Regions from separate parts of the Selenihalanaerobacter shriftii genome, predicted to be linked through region 3. Evidence: riboswitches for the same ligand, from Rfam matches in the RefSeq annotation. Region 3 holds a riboswitch; each other region holds the start of a gene.
The links. Region 3 has a riboswitch for lysine ahead of dapB (4-hydroxy-tetrahydrodipicolinate reductase). Riboswitches for the same ligand answer to the same signal wherever they lie in the genome.
Positions count from the first base shown of each region.

Region 1 (4,952 bases), on a different contig from region 3:
GCTGATGAAGTTGAAGACATAATAGTTGTGTCTGAAATTGGTGAGCAATGATCTCCAAAAACGCATCCAGTTAATACAGCACCAATAGTTGGAGTTAATGGTGCTCCTAATTTAACAGCCATAGGAATTGCCAGTGGCATAATAATAGCATTAGCTCCCCAAGATGTTCCTGTAGCAAAAGCAACAATACAAGGTAAAACAAACATCATAGTCGGTACTAAGAAAGGTGGTAGAACTCCTTTTGTAATACTTACAATATAGTTAGCAGTTCCTAACTCTTCAATGACTCCACCTAAAGACCAAGCTAATACTAAGATAGCTGAAGCTATGGCTAAAGATTTAATTCCATTTATCCAGGCCTCCATTATCTCTTCAACAGATAAAACTCCTTTGAGTAATGAAAGCAATCCAGCGACAAATGTACCACCAAAGGATGCCCATAATAATACTACACTAGAATCAGCATCTCCAAATGCTTGTCTAATAGTTGCTCCTTCAGCTCCTCCTCCATTATACCAAAGACCAACAATAGTAATTACTATTACAGAAATTATAGGGATAAATGCATCATACCAAGTCAAGCGCTTACCTTCAGGCACCTTCATATCAGTTAACTCTTCTGAAGCCATAGGTGTAGCTCCATCTCTTAATAACTTACCTTCTGTTCTAGCACGTACTTCTGCATCATACATTGGACCATAATCTTTCCCTAAATATGCAATGAATAGTACTAAAACCAAAGCAAAGATACTATAGAATCGATAAGGGACTGTTTGTAAGAAAGTTGTATAAATATTTTGATCCATACCTAGCTTAGTAAAGGCGTCTTGAATTAACCCCATTTCATAACCAATCCAAGTTGAAATAAATGCCATACTAGTCACCGGTGCTGCCGTACAGTCTACAATATAAGCTAATTTTTCTCGAGAAACTTTAAGTTTATCAGTAATTGACCTCATAGTATTACCAACGATTAAAGTATTAGCATAATCATCAAAAAAGATTAATAATCCCATAAACCAAGTAGCAATCTGTGCTTTTCGAGCTGTTTTAGCCTTCTTAGCTAAAAAATCGGCCACCGATTGAGTAGCCCCAGATCTACTAATGATTCCTACCATACCAGCTAAAGTTAACAAGAATAAAAGTATAGCTACATTCCAAGAATCAGTTAACGAATTAACCATATAAGTATCAACTGTTCTCATAAAACCTGTTAATGGATTGAAATTTGCTAAAATAGTTGCTCCAATAAAAACCCCTGCAAATAGTGAAACTAAGACTTCTCTACTCCACCAAGCTAGAATAATTGCTAATAAAGGCGGAAGTAAAGATATCATTCCGAATTCTTCCATTAATTATTGCCTCCTCATTTATTATATATTTAAAAATAAAAAATCCTCATCCCAATTTATGAGATAGCGCACTCCCGAAGACATTTGTCTTCAAAAGCAGTCCAATACCTATTAGATATTAACCCAGTATTAGAAATTAAGATTTCTCTAATACTTCGGCAATAGTCCTTTTCATTTTAGATCATAGCTAATCTTAATAGCTCACTAAAATTACTTGTGACTCACTGCACCTCTACCTCATCATATCAGATGAGGCTTGCATTAATTATGCAATTTTCAAAAATAGTATAACATATGTCAGTTAGTTATGCAAGGATGAAAAAGAGTAAATTTAGTTATTTTTCGTGTAATTACTCTTTTTTATAACGTTCTTTGTAAAGATTTTTATTATATGCAGCTTCTCTATTAGAACAATCTTCCCTAGAACATAACTGACAGTTCTTGAAACTTGTTTCAGTTGGAAACCAAATTCCTGAAGTAGTCTTCACTGGCTGCATTAGAAAACTACTGGTAAGTTTAACCCCTATTTTCTCAGTAGGATCTTCTAAAAGTTCAAATAATTTTTCCTGTTCACTTATTGGCCATTCAGGTAAGGATCCTGGATTCATTTTTGAAATTGATCCTGGATTATTAAATTCTGAGATATGTTTTTTAAGAGCATCTCTAGCAGCATCTAATGCCATATCTTTAATTACATCTATCCAATAGCTTTCCAGCATATCATTATATTGACCTGACCATTCTTCTATTTCCTCACCACTAGTTGCAATAAATGGAAATACCCTTTGAACAGATTCAAAATTTACACTAAGAATTCTACTATTAAACTCAATCCCATCAATAATTACAGAATCTTCTTTATGTTCATTAATATAAGTAATTTTATAAAGTGCTTTTGGTTTAGCTACTTCCATAGCCTCATTAGCAAGCTCTTTAATTCTGTTGGCATTTTCACTTTGTAGTTCAGTCTTCAATTTTTTTAATAATTTTTTAAAATTAATTCTAAAATCAATATCATCTAATAATACTTCTTTCATAATAGCATCTCCTTTGTTTAAAATTTAATTTTGTTTTGGAATCTCAAAAGCACAAGGTCCAACTTGACACTTTCCACAAACATCAAAAAGACTATCTGCTTCTCCAAGTTCATTTTTAAAATTTCGATCATTCTTTAAAAGTAATGAATAACATAAGTGTCTATCTAATCCTTCTTTAGTTAACGCTCCTGTTGGACATTCTCCGATACAAACACCACAAGTACCATTCTGATAATAAAGACATGGCGTCTCTGTAAATTTATCTGAAGGACTAACGTACTTGTCTATCACAAGACTACCATATCTTCCTGCGCTACCTTGTTCAGTAATTAACATCTTATTAAGACCAAAATCTCCTAAACCACATATTTTTGCTGCACTTCTGTGGGACCATAAACTAATTAATCTTTTTTCGTCAAAATTATGAGTGGATTCTTCCCAACCAACTTTAATCTCTTCTTCACTTAATCTTTCTTGTAAAGCATTACATATCTGATTAATTAATTCATTAGTTTCTTTATATGCAATTGCCCATTCCTTTGTACATTTATTTTTGTGCTGATTGTCTTTTACTATTTTTTTAGAAAAAGGTATAAAAAAAGCAATAACACTTTTAGCATTAGAGAGTATATCTTCGGGTAATTTATATTCTGGAGCGACTATCTTTTTAAGTTTTTTAAAATCACTATCAGTAGCATCAGCATATCCCACTAATGCCTGACGATATTTAGTTTTAGTTTTGGCATTGGAGACTCTGTCTTTTATAGTATTAGTAATTATTTCCTTGATCATTTTAATTGTCCTCCTTTATAATATCTTATTTCCTAAAAAACATTGAGTTTTTATTACTTATATATGTTATTATTTTGCTTTTATTTAACCAATTAATTTTTAAATTATCTATTTACTAAATAACTTCCAAGGAGTGCCTTTATAGTTTCTACTTCAGAAGGTTTGTTTGCTTTAATAACAAAGTGTCCTCCTTTTATTAGAATATTAAAGTCATTAATTCCTTTTTTTTCTAAATGATTTTCTACTTGATGAATATCATTATTTTCAGCTAAAGGTACTTTTTCGCCTACCAAATCTTTATTAACATAAATATTGAATCTATCATATGGTAAATTTTGATCACTTATTGGTTCTTTATCAAACCACATATAACTTACCTCCTAATAAATAAAATTTCTTTTCAGTTTAAGTATATCCTTTAAAAACAAAATTATAACAAAATTCTTGATTAAATTTATAACTAAAAAATCGAGAGATAGTTAAGTGATTATATTAATTAATTACAATACTGAATTAACAATCTCCTCTGTAAAGTATAAAATTAATAAAATATATTGATAATAAATTATATATTAAATCAATCCTGGAGGAAAAAACATGTTACATCTTATAACAGAAGAAGATATAGAACAGGCTGTTGATTATTTAGCTAATACATTACCAAAAGAAACACTTGAATATGCTTATGATCATATTGAAGGTAGTCAACCAAATCATATTCTTTTTCACTTTGGTATAAAGGATAGGGTAAAATGTGCTTTAAAAGAAGGAGATTTCGACTGGAATGATGATATACACGATGATCTTTGGGAAAGACTTACCCATAAAGCTGCACAGCAAATATTTAAAAAATAAATTAACTAATAATAGAATAAAGTCATTCACAATTTGAGGTTTTTCGTCATAAGATATGATAAATAGAAGAAGGAGGTATAACGATGTTACAAAGTAATCATTCTTATGTTGAAACACATCCACTTGAGCCAGTTGGACCGGCGGAAGATCTCTTTATTGTTGGAGTATCAGTATTTGAAATTACTGATTTTGAACCACCACTCCAAAGAGCAACAGTTGTAGGAATAAACCTACCTGATCCAGGAACATTTGGACCTTATAATTCTTATATAGCTACCCTTGAAATCCCTAATGATCCAGCTGAAGAATTGACTGATGTTCCTTTAGAACCAACACCAAACGAAGATGTGTGGGCAGGTACTACTTTCCTGGATTTTGGAGGAACCTTACCACCAATTGATGTTTCTGTACGCCCTCAACAAGAAGATGGCACAAGAATTGGCCCTGTAATTTTACAGGGTACTGTTTTTGGTGAAGAAGTTGATGGAGATAACGGGAATAATGAAGACAATAATAATTCACCATTTAGAAGCAGATATAGGAGAAAATAAAATTAATTAGGGAGAGCTAAATTACAATAACTCTCCCTATGATTATAATAGTTAATATTTATGTTTTTATATTTATTTAGCTAATTTATAAATGCTTAATACATCTCCTTTATTTAATTTCTTAAAATTTCCTACAGGACCGTTTTCAGTGCATTTTTCTGCCATTTCTTCTACGCGGTCATCAGAAATATCCATTTCTTCTAATGTCACTGGTAATCCAATAGAACTAAAGAAATCTTTTGTTCTTTGTATACCTTCTAAAGCTGTTCTTTCAGGATTATCAAAATCAAATTCAACATTCCAAACTCTAATAGCAAATTGAATAAACTTATTCATATTTTCTTTATATACATACTTCATCCATG
Region 1 is NZ_FUWM01000009.1:100,624-105,575, reverse strand. It holds gene B5D41_RS06375 (Na+/H+ antiporter NhaC family protein) at 1-1,352, opposite strand, end outside; lysine riboswitch at 1,409-1,595, opposite strand; gene B5D41_RS06370 (vitamin B12 dependent-methionine synthase activation domain-containing protein) at 1,703-2,389, opposite strand; gene B5D41_RS06365 (hypothetical protein) at 2,414-3,181, opposite strand; gene B5D41_RS06360 (hypothetical protein) at 3,286-3,549, opposite strand; gene B5D41_RS06355 (hypothetical protein) at 3,779-4,036, shown strand; gene B5D41_RS06350 (YoqH family protein) at 4,120-4,587, shown strand; gene B5D41_RS06345 (iron-containing alcohol dehydrogenase) at 4,660-4,952, opposite strand, start outside.
Region 1: another riboswitch for lysine. It lies ahead of B5D41_RS06375 (Na+/H+ antiporter NhaC family protein); the one in region 3 lies ahead of dapB (4-hydroxy-tetrahydrodipicolinate reductase).

Region 2 (4,952 bases), on a different contig from region 3:
TATTACCGCCACCAGCATAAGCATGACAAGATAAGCAGTTTTCACGTGTAGGTTGTCCAACACTTTGAGCTGCTTTAACTAAATCTACACTCTTATCTGGTCTACCCCAATCTTTCTTAGCTTTCTTATACTTTGATAAGTCAGCGTGGCAGACAAGACAGTCTATATTAGTTTGGTCTTCAAAACTGAATTCTTCAGTTCCATAACCATAACCGGCGTGACATTGGGCACATCTTTGTTCATTTGCTGGAGTAGAGATACAGAAACCATTAATGTCATCTTTCTTTCCTAAACTCTTATTTTTATTTCCTTTAATAGTGGAAGTTTTTCCTTCCCATTGATAGTGGATTGAATGTTGAACATCTTCAGCTTCTTCTGAATGACAAGAAATACATTTTTTAGTTACATCTTTTCCGCTATCAAATGGACCTTTAATAAACATTGAATGATCCATAGCCATTACGGTGCTTGAAACTACAAATAATGTTAAAATAAATACAATACCTAATGTTAATTTCTTACCCATTATTTTCTCCCCTTTTTATATAGTATTCTACTTGAAATTAATTAAATTATTTTAAGTATGATTATTCACCTCCCTTTTAAAAAATAAAATGATATTTATCAATTATGCCATTTATTAGATATATTCGACAATAAGAAAATATATCCTGCAATACTAAATAATAATTTGAACAAAATGTGAACACTAGGAAGAGTGTATGACCGGGGGTAGGAGGGGATGGTTATATTAAATTTTAAGTTGGATAGAATGTATATTATATATTATCTAATAAAATCAGGAATTTTAAATAAATTTTTAAATATCATTGTGATACTTTCTTAAATATGTTTTAATTATAATAGAGTATTTAATATAGATAATTTATTATAAAAAGGGATGTGACAAGAAGTGTTTAATAAAATAACAGATGAACTACTACCTATATTAGCAGGATTATTTGTAGCAACTATATTTGGATTTTCATTTTTATTTACTAAGGAAGGTTTAGAGGTGTTAGCTCCTTTTCATCTATTAGGCTTTAGATTTGCAATAGCGGCCATAATATTAACGGTATTAAAGATATTAGGGATAATTAAAGTCAATTTTAGAGGTAAAAAACTAGGAGTATTATTACTTTTAACTACATTTCAGCCAGTGGCTTACTTTATATTTGAAACTTTAGGAGTGCAGATAACGTCTTCTTCGGAAGCTGGGATGATGATTGCTTTAATTCCTATTTTTGTAACTATATTGGCTGCTGTTTTTCTTAAAGAAATCCCTAGTAAGCAGCAAGTTATTTTTATTACTATTTCAGTGGTAGGGGTATTATTTATAATAGTAATGAAAGGAAATTTAGATGTAAAAGGACAATTAAAAGGATTATTCATTCTGTTAGGTGCTGTTATTTCCGGTGGAATTTTTAATATATTGTCTAGAAAATTATCATTAAAATTTAAACCAGTGGAGATTACTTATATCATGATGGTAATAGGTGCTGTAGTGTTTAATGGAATATCTATCATTCAACATATAGGAGCAGGAATGCTCAAGCAGTATTTTCAACCATTAGAGAATTTAAATGCTTTAATTGCTATTATTTATTTAGGAGTTCTGTCTTCAGTCCTAGCATTCTTCTTATTGAATTTCATGTTATCAAAGATAGAAGCTTCTCGTTCAGCAGTATTTACAAATTTAACAACAGTTATTTCAATAATTGCTGGAGTAGTATTTAGAGATGAACCTTTTTATTGGTTTCATATTATAGGAGGAGGTTTAATCTTATTAGGAGTCTGGGGTACTAATTATTATGGTAATTATGAGCCCAAAAAAGTTGTATCTAGAACTTATAAAACTTAATTTTAAATATTAGTTTTTAGTTAAAGTATTAGGAGAGTATAATAAATAAAAAATTTGTTGACAGTGATTAATAATTATGTTATCCTATTTAAGAGAATATTTACATGAGAATAGTTGAAGATAGAGGCGCAGTGACTAAGAGTACTTCTAAGGAGTTAAGTGTAAACTATGACTTAGAATGAAAGGAGTTATTGCCGAAGCTTTAAAAATTGCACTAATTTTTAGGGTTGGATCTATAATTAATAGTTATAGAACTGTCACTGAATGAGTGAAGTGCTATCTTATATACTGTGAATGAGATTTTAACGGTTATGAGATAATATCATAACCGTTTTTTTAATATCAGCATATAAATATATAAATCATTCATAAAATATTTATAAAAAAGAGAATGGAGGAAGGAGTAGTAAGTATGATATTACATGGTACAATGGAAATTAATGAAAAGGCAAATTTAGAAATTGGTGGTTGTGAAGTAACAAAAATAGCTGAAGAATATGGAACGCCGTTATATATCCTTGATGAAAAGGAAATTAGAGATAATTGTCGGGCGTATCGACAAGCTTTTGAGGAATGGTATCCTAAGTCAGAAACTATTTATGCAAGTAAGGCTTTTATGTCGATGACTATGTGTCGAATTATTGAAGAAGAAGGTTTAGGTTTAGATGTGGTTTCTGGTGGAGAATTGCATACTGCTTTAGAAGCCAATTTTCCAGTAAATAAGATTTATTTCCATGGAAATAATAAAACACCAGAAGAATTAGAAATGGCTTTAGAGGCTGGAATTGGTAGAATTGTAGTAGATAATAATTATGAATTAGATTTATTAAATAGCATAGCAGGTGAAAGAGATGAAGTAGTAGATATTTTAATTCGAGTAACTCCAGGAGTAGAGGCTCATACTCATAGTTATATTCAAACAGGACAGACAGATTCTAAATTCGGAGTTGGAATTCAAAATGGTTTAGCTTTAGAAACAATTAAAAGAGCGGTTAATTTAGATAATTTATCGGTTAAAGGAATACATTGCCATATTGGTTCTCAGATTTTTAATTTAGAATCTTTTGGATTAGCAGTAGATGTGATGCTAGATTTCGTAGAAACTGTTAAAGATGAAGTAGATTTAGTTATGGAAGAATTAAATCTAGGCGGTGGGATTGGTATTAAATATACTGAAGAAGACCTGACTGTAGATATTGAAGAATATGCTAAGATAGTATCTAATGCTATTGAAGAGAAGTGCGAAGAATTAGGGATCCCTCTACCAAAGGTAATTAATGAGCCGGGACGTTCTATTATTGGGACAGCAGGTTCTACAATTTATACTGTAGGTTCTATTAAAGCAATCCCTGATATTAGAAAGTATGTAGCAGTAGATGGGGGAATGCCGGATAATATTCGACCAGCTCTTTATGAAGCTGAATATGAGGCTATTATAGCCAATAAAGCAGATCAAAGCCCAGATGAAGTAGTCTCCATTACTGGTAAATGTTGCGAATCAGGAGACATGTTGATTTGGGATATTGAGTTACCTAAATTAGAAAGTGGAGATATTTTATTGGTCAGTTGTACAGGCGCTTATGGGTATTCAATGGCTAATAACTATAATAGTTTACCTAAACCCGGGGTAGTTTTGGTTAATGATGGTCAGGTTGAAGAGGTTATTAGAAGTGAAACTTATGAAGATTTAGTAGCTAAAGAAGAAATTCCTAAACGATTAAAAAGTAATTAAATTTTACTTTCTAATTAATATATGATTATTTAAGCTAGATTTTACTTAATCAGTAGAATCTAGCTTTTTTAATTTTAACCTTATTATTTTAATGAATTTTAAAATTTGATTTAAATCATAGTTATATATTCTTTTATACGATAGGATGGTTACAAGAAGTGATGAGGGAGGTAATAAAGATGAATAAAAAATTAAAAGTTGTAATTATATCTGGAGGTTTAATCTTATCTGCTTGGTTAACTCATTTTTTAAATCTTAATCCTGTTTTCTTTAATATTATTATGATTTTAGCAAGTATTGTAGCTGGTTATCAAATTGCTATTAATGCTTTTAATACTTTAAAGATGGGAGTATTAAGTATTAATACTCTAGTAACTATTGCTGCTATCGGAGCCTTAATTATTGGTGAATATTGGGAAGCAGCAGCTGTAACCTTTCTATTTGTCTTTGGAAATTATTTAGAAGTTAAGACAATGAATAAGACTAGAAATGCTATTAGAGGGTTGATGGATCTTTCTCCTAATACTGCAAATGTTATTAGGAATAATGAGGAAGAAGAAATTTCAGCTAGAGAAGTAGAAGTTGGAGAAAAAGTAATAGTTCGACCAGGCGAAAAAATCCCAGTTGATGGTGAAGTAATAAAAGGAAAGAGTACAGTCAATCAGGCTTCAATTACAGGAGAATCTAAGCCAATAGAAAAATCAACAAAAGATGAAGTATATAGTGGAACAATTAATAAAAACGGTTACTTAGAAATTAAAGCTCAAAAAGTAGGTGAAGATACAACATTTGCTAGGATTATTCAGTTAGTGGAGGAAGCTCAGGAACAAAAAGCACCAACTCAGAAATTTATGGAGAAGTTTTCTCGTTATTATACTCCAGGGATAATTATATTAGCTATAATTATCTTCATGATTACTCAGAATGTAAGATTAGCTTTAACATTATTAGTAATTGGTTGTCCTGGAGCTTTAGTTATCTCTACACCGATTTCTATTGTTTCAGGGATAGGAAATGCAGCTCAAAATGGAGTCTTAATTAAAGGAGGAGAACATTTAGAAAAAGCTGGTGAAATAGATTTAGTTGCTTTTGATAAGACTGGAACTTTAACTAAAGGAGAAGCAGTTGTCACTGATCTTGTCGCCTTATCAGGGACAGAAGAGGATTTGTTAATTACTGCAGCAAATGCAGAATTAGGATCAGAACATCATTTAGCTCAGGCAATAATAGATAAAGTTGATGATGAAAATAGATTAAGTAAAGTAGATGAGTTTTCTGTGATAACTGGTAAAGGGATTATTGCTAGAACAGATAAGGATGAAGTTTTGGTAGGGAATACAAAGTTGCTTAGTGAAAATA
Region 2 is NZ_FUWM01000010.1:32,561-37,512, forward strand. It holds gene B5D41_RS06655 (tetrathionate reductase family octaheme c-type cytochrome) at 1-526, opposite strand, end outside; gene B5D41_RS06660 (DMT family transporter) at 914-1,861, shown strand; lysine riboswitch at 1,975-2,148, shown strand; gene lysA (diaminopimelate decarboxylase) at 2,274-3,593, shown strand; gene B5D41_RS06670 (heavy metal translocating P-type ATPase) at 3,773-4,952, shown strand, end outside.
Region 2: another riboswitch for lysine. It lies ahead of lysA (diaminopimelate decarboxylase); the one in region 3 lies ahead of dapB (4-hydroxy-tetrahydrodipicolinate reductase).

Region 3 (4,952 bases):
TTGATTTTGGATTCTAATAGTGGAGATGTCGAATCAATTATTATTCCAAATCAAGGTGGTTTATTAAGTGTCTTCAGTGAAGAAAAGTACTTGATAATTCCTTGGCAAGCAGTGAAAAAGGTTGGAACAGAAGTAATTATTGTAGATTTAGAGAATGATTTACAACCACAGCGTGCTTCTATGTAAATGTGGTTTTAGAATATCCTCCTTAGCTTTTGGATATGTTAATTTTAAAGATATCAAAGGAGGTTAAATATTTTATGGCATCTGTAATAGGTGTTTTTAATCAAAGAGATCAAGCAGAGAGAGCAGTCAATGAAATTAGGAAATCTGGCTATGAAGAACAGGAGATATCTTTAGTAGCTAAACAGGCTCAAAATGCTACTGGGGAACTGCATAAGGATGAAGAAGAGTATGGAGAAGGTGGCTACTATGGAGATGATTACGGTGAATCAGTCTATGATAGAGAAGGAAATTATGCGGCTCAAAAGGATGTTGGCGGCACAGAAATGAATTTTCAAGAACAAAATTTAACTGATGGAACTGCGGCTGGTGGGACTTTTGGGGGTGTTGCTGGTTTATTGGCTGGAGCCGGGGCCTTGGCTATCCCTGGAATTGGCGCTATTGTTGCTGCTGGTCCAATTGCTGCTGGTTTAAGTGGAGCAGTGGCTGGTGGACTAGCTGGAGCCTTAGTTGATTATGGGATTCCAGAAGAAGTTAGTCAAGATTATGAAGATCATATTCGTAGAGGTAATATGTTGGCTGTATTTGAAGGAGCTGAGAATGAAGAAGATACAGCTGAAATAGCGGCTATTATGCAGCGAAATGGTGCTGTAGATGTTGAATTATATTAAATAAATAATTTAAAAGGAGAGAAATAATTTCTCTCCTTTTTCTATTTAGACTTGACATTTAATATAATTTGTTAGAAAATAAAAGAGAATTAAAAATTATATTAAAATCTGAATAAGATTGAGGTTGAGGAGCAGTGATTATTAGTATTTAAAGAGTTAAGGCCAATTTTTCTTTAAAGAAAGGGGTCATTGCCGAAATTTAGATTCAATTTGGTACATTGAATTTAGGTTGGGCTTAAAGTTAATAACTTTAAGACTGTCATCAGCTAAACTGGTGGAGGACTATCTTAATCGTTATAAACCTGTATATTTATAATGATTGGTGTTCTTGCCAATCATTTTTTGATTATTATAAGTTATAATTATTAATCATAAGTAGGTGGTTATTAAATATTAATTACCTAAATTAGAAAGGAGCTGTAAAAAAGATATGAAAAGAGTATTAGTAAATGGTGCTAGAGGAAAGATGGGAGAAGAAGTAGTAAAGTTAATAGATAGAAAAGAAGACTTAGAGTTAGCAGGAGCAGTTGATTTAGTAGATGTAGATGAGGATATTGGTGAGTTATTGAGTTTATCAGGGGAGGTAGAGATTGAAACTGATTTAAAGTTAGCTATTGCAGACAAATCTCCGGATGTTATTGTAGATTTTACAACTCCTCAGGTAGTAATGGAGAATATCAAAACTGGTTTAGAAGCTGGGGTTGATATGGTAGTAGGAACGACTGGGATTACTGAAGTAGACATTGAAAATCTAGAAGTATTAGCTATGGAGACAGAAACTAATATTATTATTGCTCCTAATTTTGCTATAGGTGCTATTTTGATGATGGAGTTTTCTAAGATGGCTGCTAAATATTTAGACCAGGCAGAAATTATTGAATTACATCATGATCAAAAGTTAGATGCACCTTCTGGGACTGCAATTAAAACAGCGGAATTGATTAATCAGGTTAGAAAGAACAAAAAGGTTGAAAAAGATGTGATAGAAAAGATTCCAGGTGCTCGTGGTGGAGAGCAAGAAGGATTAAATATACATAGTGTTCGTTTACCAGGTTTAGTTGCTCATCAAGAAGTGATTTTTGGAGGAGTAGGGCAGACATTAAAGATTAGACATGATTCGATTGATCGTCGTTCATTTATGCCAGGGGTTAAATTAGCTATTGACAAGCTAAAGAATATAGATGGAGTAGTTTATGGATTAGATAATTTAATGAAATTTTAAAGTTGACAAGCACTACTTTGGAAGGTTAACCATATAATATTAATGATTAGAAAAGTTGCGAGGAAGGAGGATTAAATGAAAACGGGATTAAAAGGAACTAAAATAGCAGTTTTAGGCGGGGACAGACGTGAACAAAGAATGCTTAAACTCTTAGTAGCTACAGGAGCTCATATTAAAACTTTAGGAATGCCTGCAGATGAAGACTTAGATATTATAGTAAAAGATGAGTTATCAGAAGTTACTAATAATGTTGATGTAGTTATTGCTCCTATGGTCAGTGCTGATGAAACAGGATATCTTAAGGCTACTTTTATTGATAAAGAGATCAAATTAACAGAAGAATTCTTTGCTAATTTAGAATTTGGAACTTTATTTTTTATTGGAATAGCTAGAGGTAAGTTAGTAGATTATTGTGAGAAACATAATATAAAACTGGTTGAAATGGCCAAATTAGATGAAATAGCTATTCTTAATGCCATTCCTACTGCTGAAGGTGCAATTCAGGTTGCAATGGAAGAATCAAACATTACACTACATAGTAATAAATCCATGGTTTTAGGTTTAGGTAGGGTTGGCTTAACTCAAGCTAGGATGTTAGCTGGATTAGGAAGTAAGACTTATGGGGTAGCTAGAAATCCAGCTGATAGAGCTAGAGCAAAAGAAATGGGAATTATCCCTGTTGATTTTTCTGAGTTAAAAGTAACCATTACGGATATGGATTTTATTTTTAATACTGTTCCGAAAATGGTCTTAACTAGAGATATCTTAACTAGAGTAAAGCAGGAAGCTATAATTATCGACCTAGCATCTAGTCCTGGTGGCACAGATTTTGACGCTGCAGAGGAATTAGGTATTAAATCAATACTGAGTTTAGGTTTACCAGGAAAAGTAGCCCCTAAGACTGCTGGTCAAATTTTAGGAGATGTTATTCCACGTTTAATTATAGAAGAATTATAGATATTGACCTTCCAAAGGAGGTGTGCATATTTGAAATTAAAGGGTAAAAGAATAGGTTTTGCAGTTACTGGTTCATTCTGTACTTTAGCTAAAATCATCCCTCAATTAAAAAGAATAGTAGAGGCGGGGGGAATAGTTTATCCTATCATTTCTGAAGTTGTTCAAGAGACAGATACTAAGTTTGGTACAACAGATAAATGGATAAATAAAATAGAGGATATTACAGGAAATGAGTTAAGAACTAACATTATAGAAGCGGAACCTATTGGTCCAGGCAAGCTTTTAGATATATTAATAGTAGCACCTTGTACTGGAAATACTGTAGCTAAACTTGCTAATGCAATCACAGATACTACAGTTTTAATGGCTATTAAAGCGCATTTAAGAAATGATAGGCCGGTAGTTATAGCAATAGCAACTAATGATGGATTAGGGAATAATGCCCAGAATATAGGTAAGTTATTAAATACTAAAAATATATACTTTGTTCCTTTTGGGCAAGATAATCCTCAAGAGAAAGTTAATTCATTAATTGCTAGAATTGATTTAATTCCTGAAGTTATAGAGTATGCTTTAGATGAGAAGCAAATTCAGCCTGTAATTATAGAATATAATGGTATATAATAATTATATGGTGATAATTAATGAGTTTAATATAAAAGAATAGTTACTTACTAATTATGTTATTAATTATGGATTAAATATAAATTTATACACTAAAATGTATAGGAGGTATTAATAATTATGGGAAAATATAATGTAGCGATAGTCGGTGCTGCGGGAGCAGTAGGAAGAGAAATGTTAAGTATAGTTCAAGAAAGAGGACTTCCATATAATGAATTAAGATTATTAGAAAAAGAAGATGGAACATTTACTACTGAGGATGGAGTAGAATATGAGGCGATAGAAGCTACTCCTGAAGTATTTGAGGATATTGATATTGCTTTATTTAGTGCTGGTAGTGCAGCTAGTAAAAAACTTGCACCAGAAGCAGCTAAGAGGGGAACAGTGGTAGTTGATAATAGTAGTGCATTTAGAATGGATCCAGAAATACCATTAGTAGTTCCAGAAGTGAATCCAGAAGATATTAATAATCATAAAGGTATTATTGCTAATCCTAATTGTTCTACTATTCAAATGGTAGGTGCTTTGAAACCAATTTACGATCAGGTAGGGATTAAAAGAATTGTAGTGTCGACTTATCAAGCGGTTTCAGGATCTGGTAAAGCTGCTATGGATGAATTATTAGAACAGTCTAAGAGTATTTTAGAAGGAAAAGAAGCTAAGGCTGAAGTATATCCACACCAAATTGCTTTTAATGCTTTGCCACATATTGATATCTTTTTTGATGATGGCTATACTAAAGAAGAGATGAAGATGGTTAATGAAACTAAAAAGATTATGGGTGATGATTCTATTAAAGTAACAGCAACTACAGTAAGGATTCCAGTATTAATTGGTCATGCAGAATCCGTTAATTTAGAGCTAGGGGCTGAATTAGAAGTAAAAGAAGCAAAAGAACTGTTAGATGCTGCTGAAGGAGTAAGGGTAGTTGATAATCCAGAAGAATTAGTTTATCCAATGCAGAATCAAATAGAGGAAATAGATGATATCTTAGTAGGTAGAATTCGAAAGGATAATACTATAGATGCAGGTTTAAACCTTTGGATTGTAGCTAACAACCTACGGAAAGGAGCAGCATTAAATACAGTTCAGATTGCTGAAAAATTAATTGAGAATAATGCTTTATAGTTAGAAAGAGAGGTGGGGGAATGCGAAATACCTTAATTCAAAAATTTGGGGGATCTTCTTTAGATACAGAAAAAAAGAGACAAATGGTCGTTGAAAAGGTGATTAATAGTATTAATCAAGGCTATAGACCAGTAATTGTTGTATCAGCTATGGGACGAGAAGGAGCC
Region 3 is NZ_FUWM01000003.1:261,116-266,067, reverse strand. It holds gene B5D41_RS01290 (YlmC/YmxH family sporulation protein) at 1-186, shown strand, start outside; gene B5D41_RS01285 (hypothetical protein) at 261-854, shown strand; lysine riboswitch at 971-1,147, shown strand; gene dapB (4-hydroxy-tetrahydrodipicolinate reductase) at 1,285-2,076, shown strand; gene dpsA (dipicolinate synthase subunit DpsA) at 2,152-3,033, shown strand; gene B5D41_RS01270 (dipicolinate synthase subunit B) at 3,064-3,657, shown strand; gene B5D41_RS01265 (aspartate-semialdehyde dehydrogenase) at 3,778-4,785, shown strand; gene dapG (aspartate kinase) at 4,806-4,952, shown strand, end outside.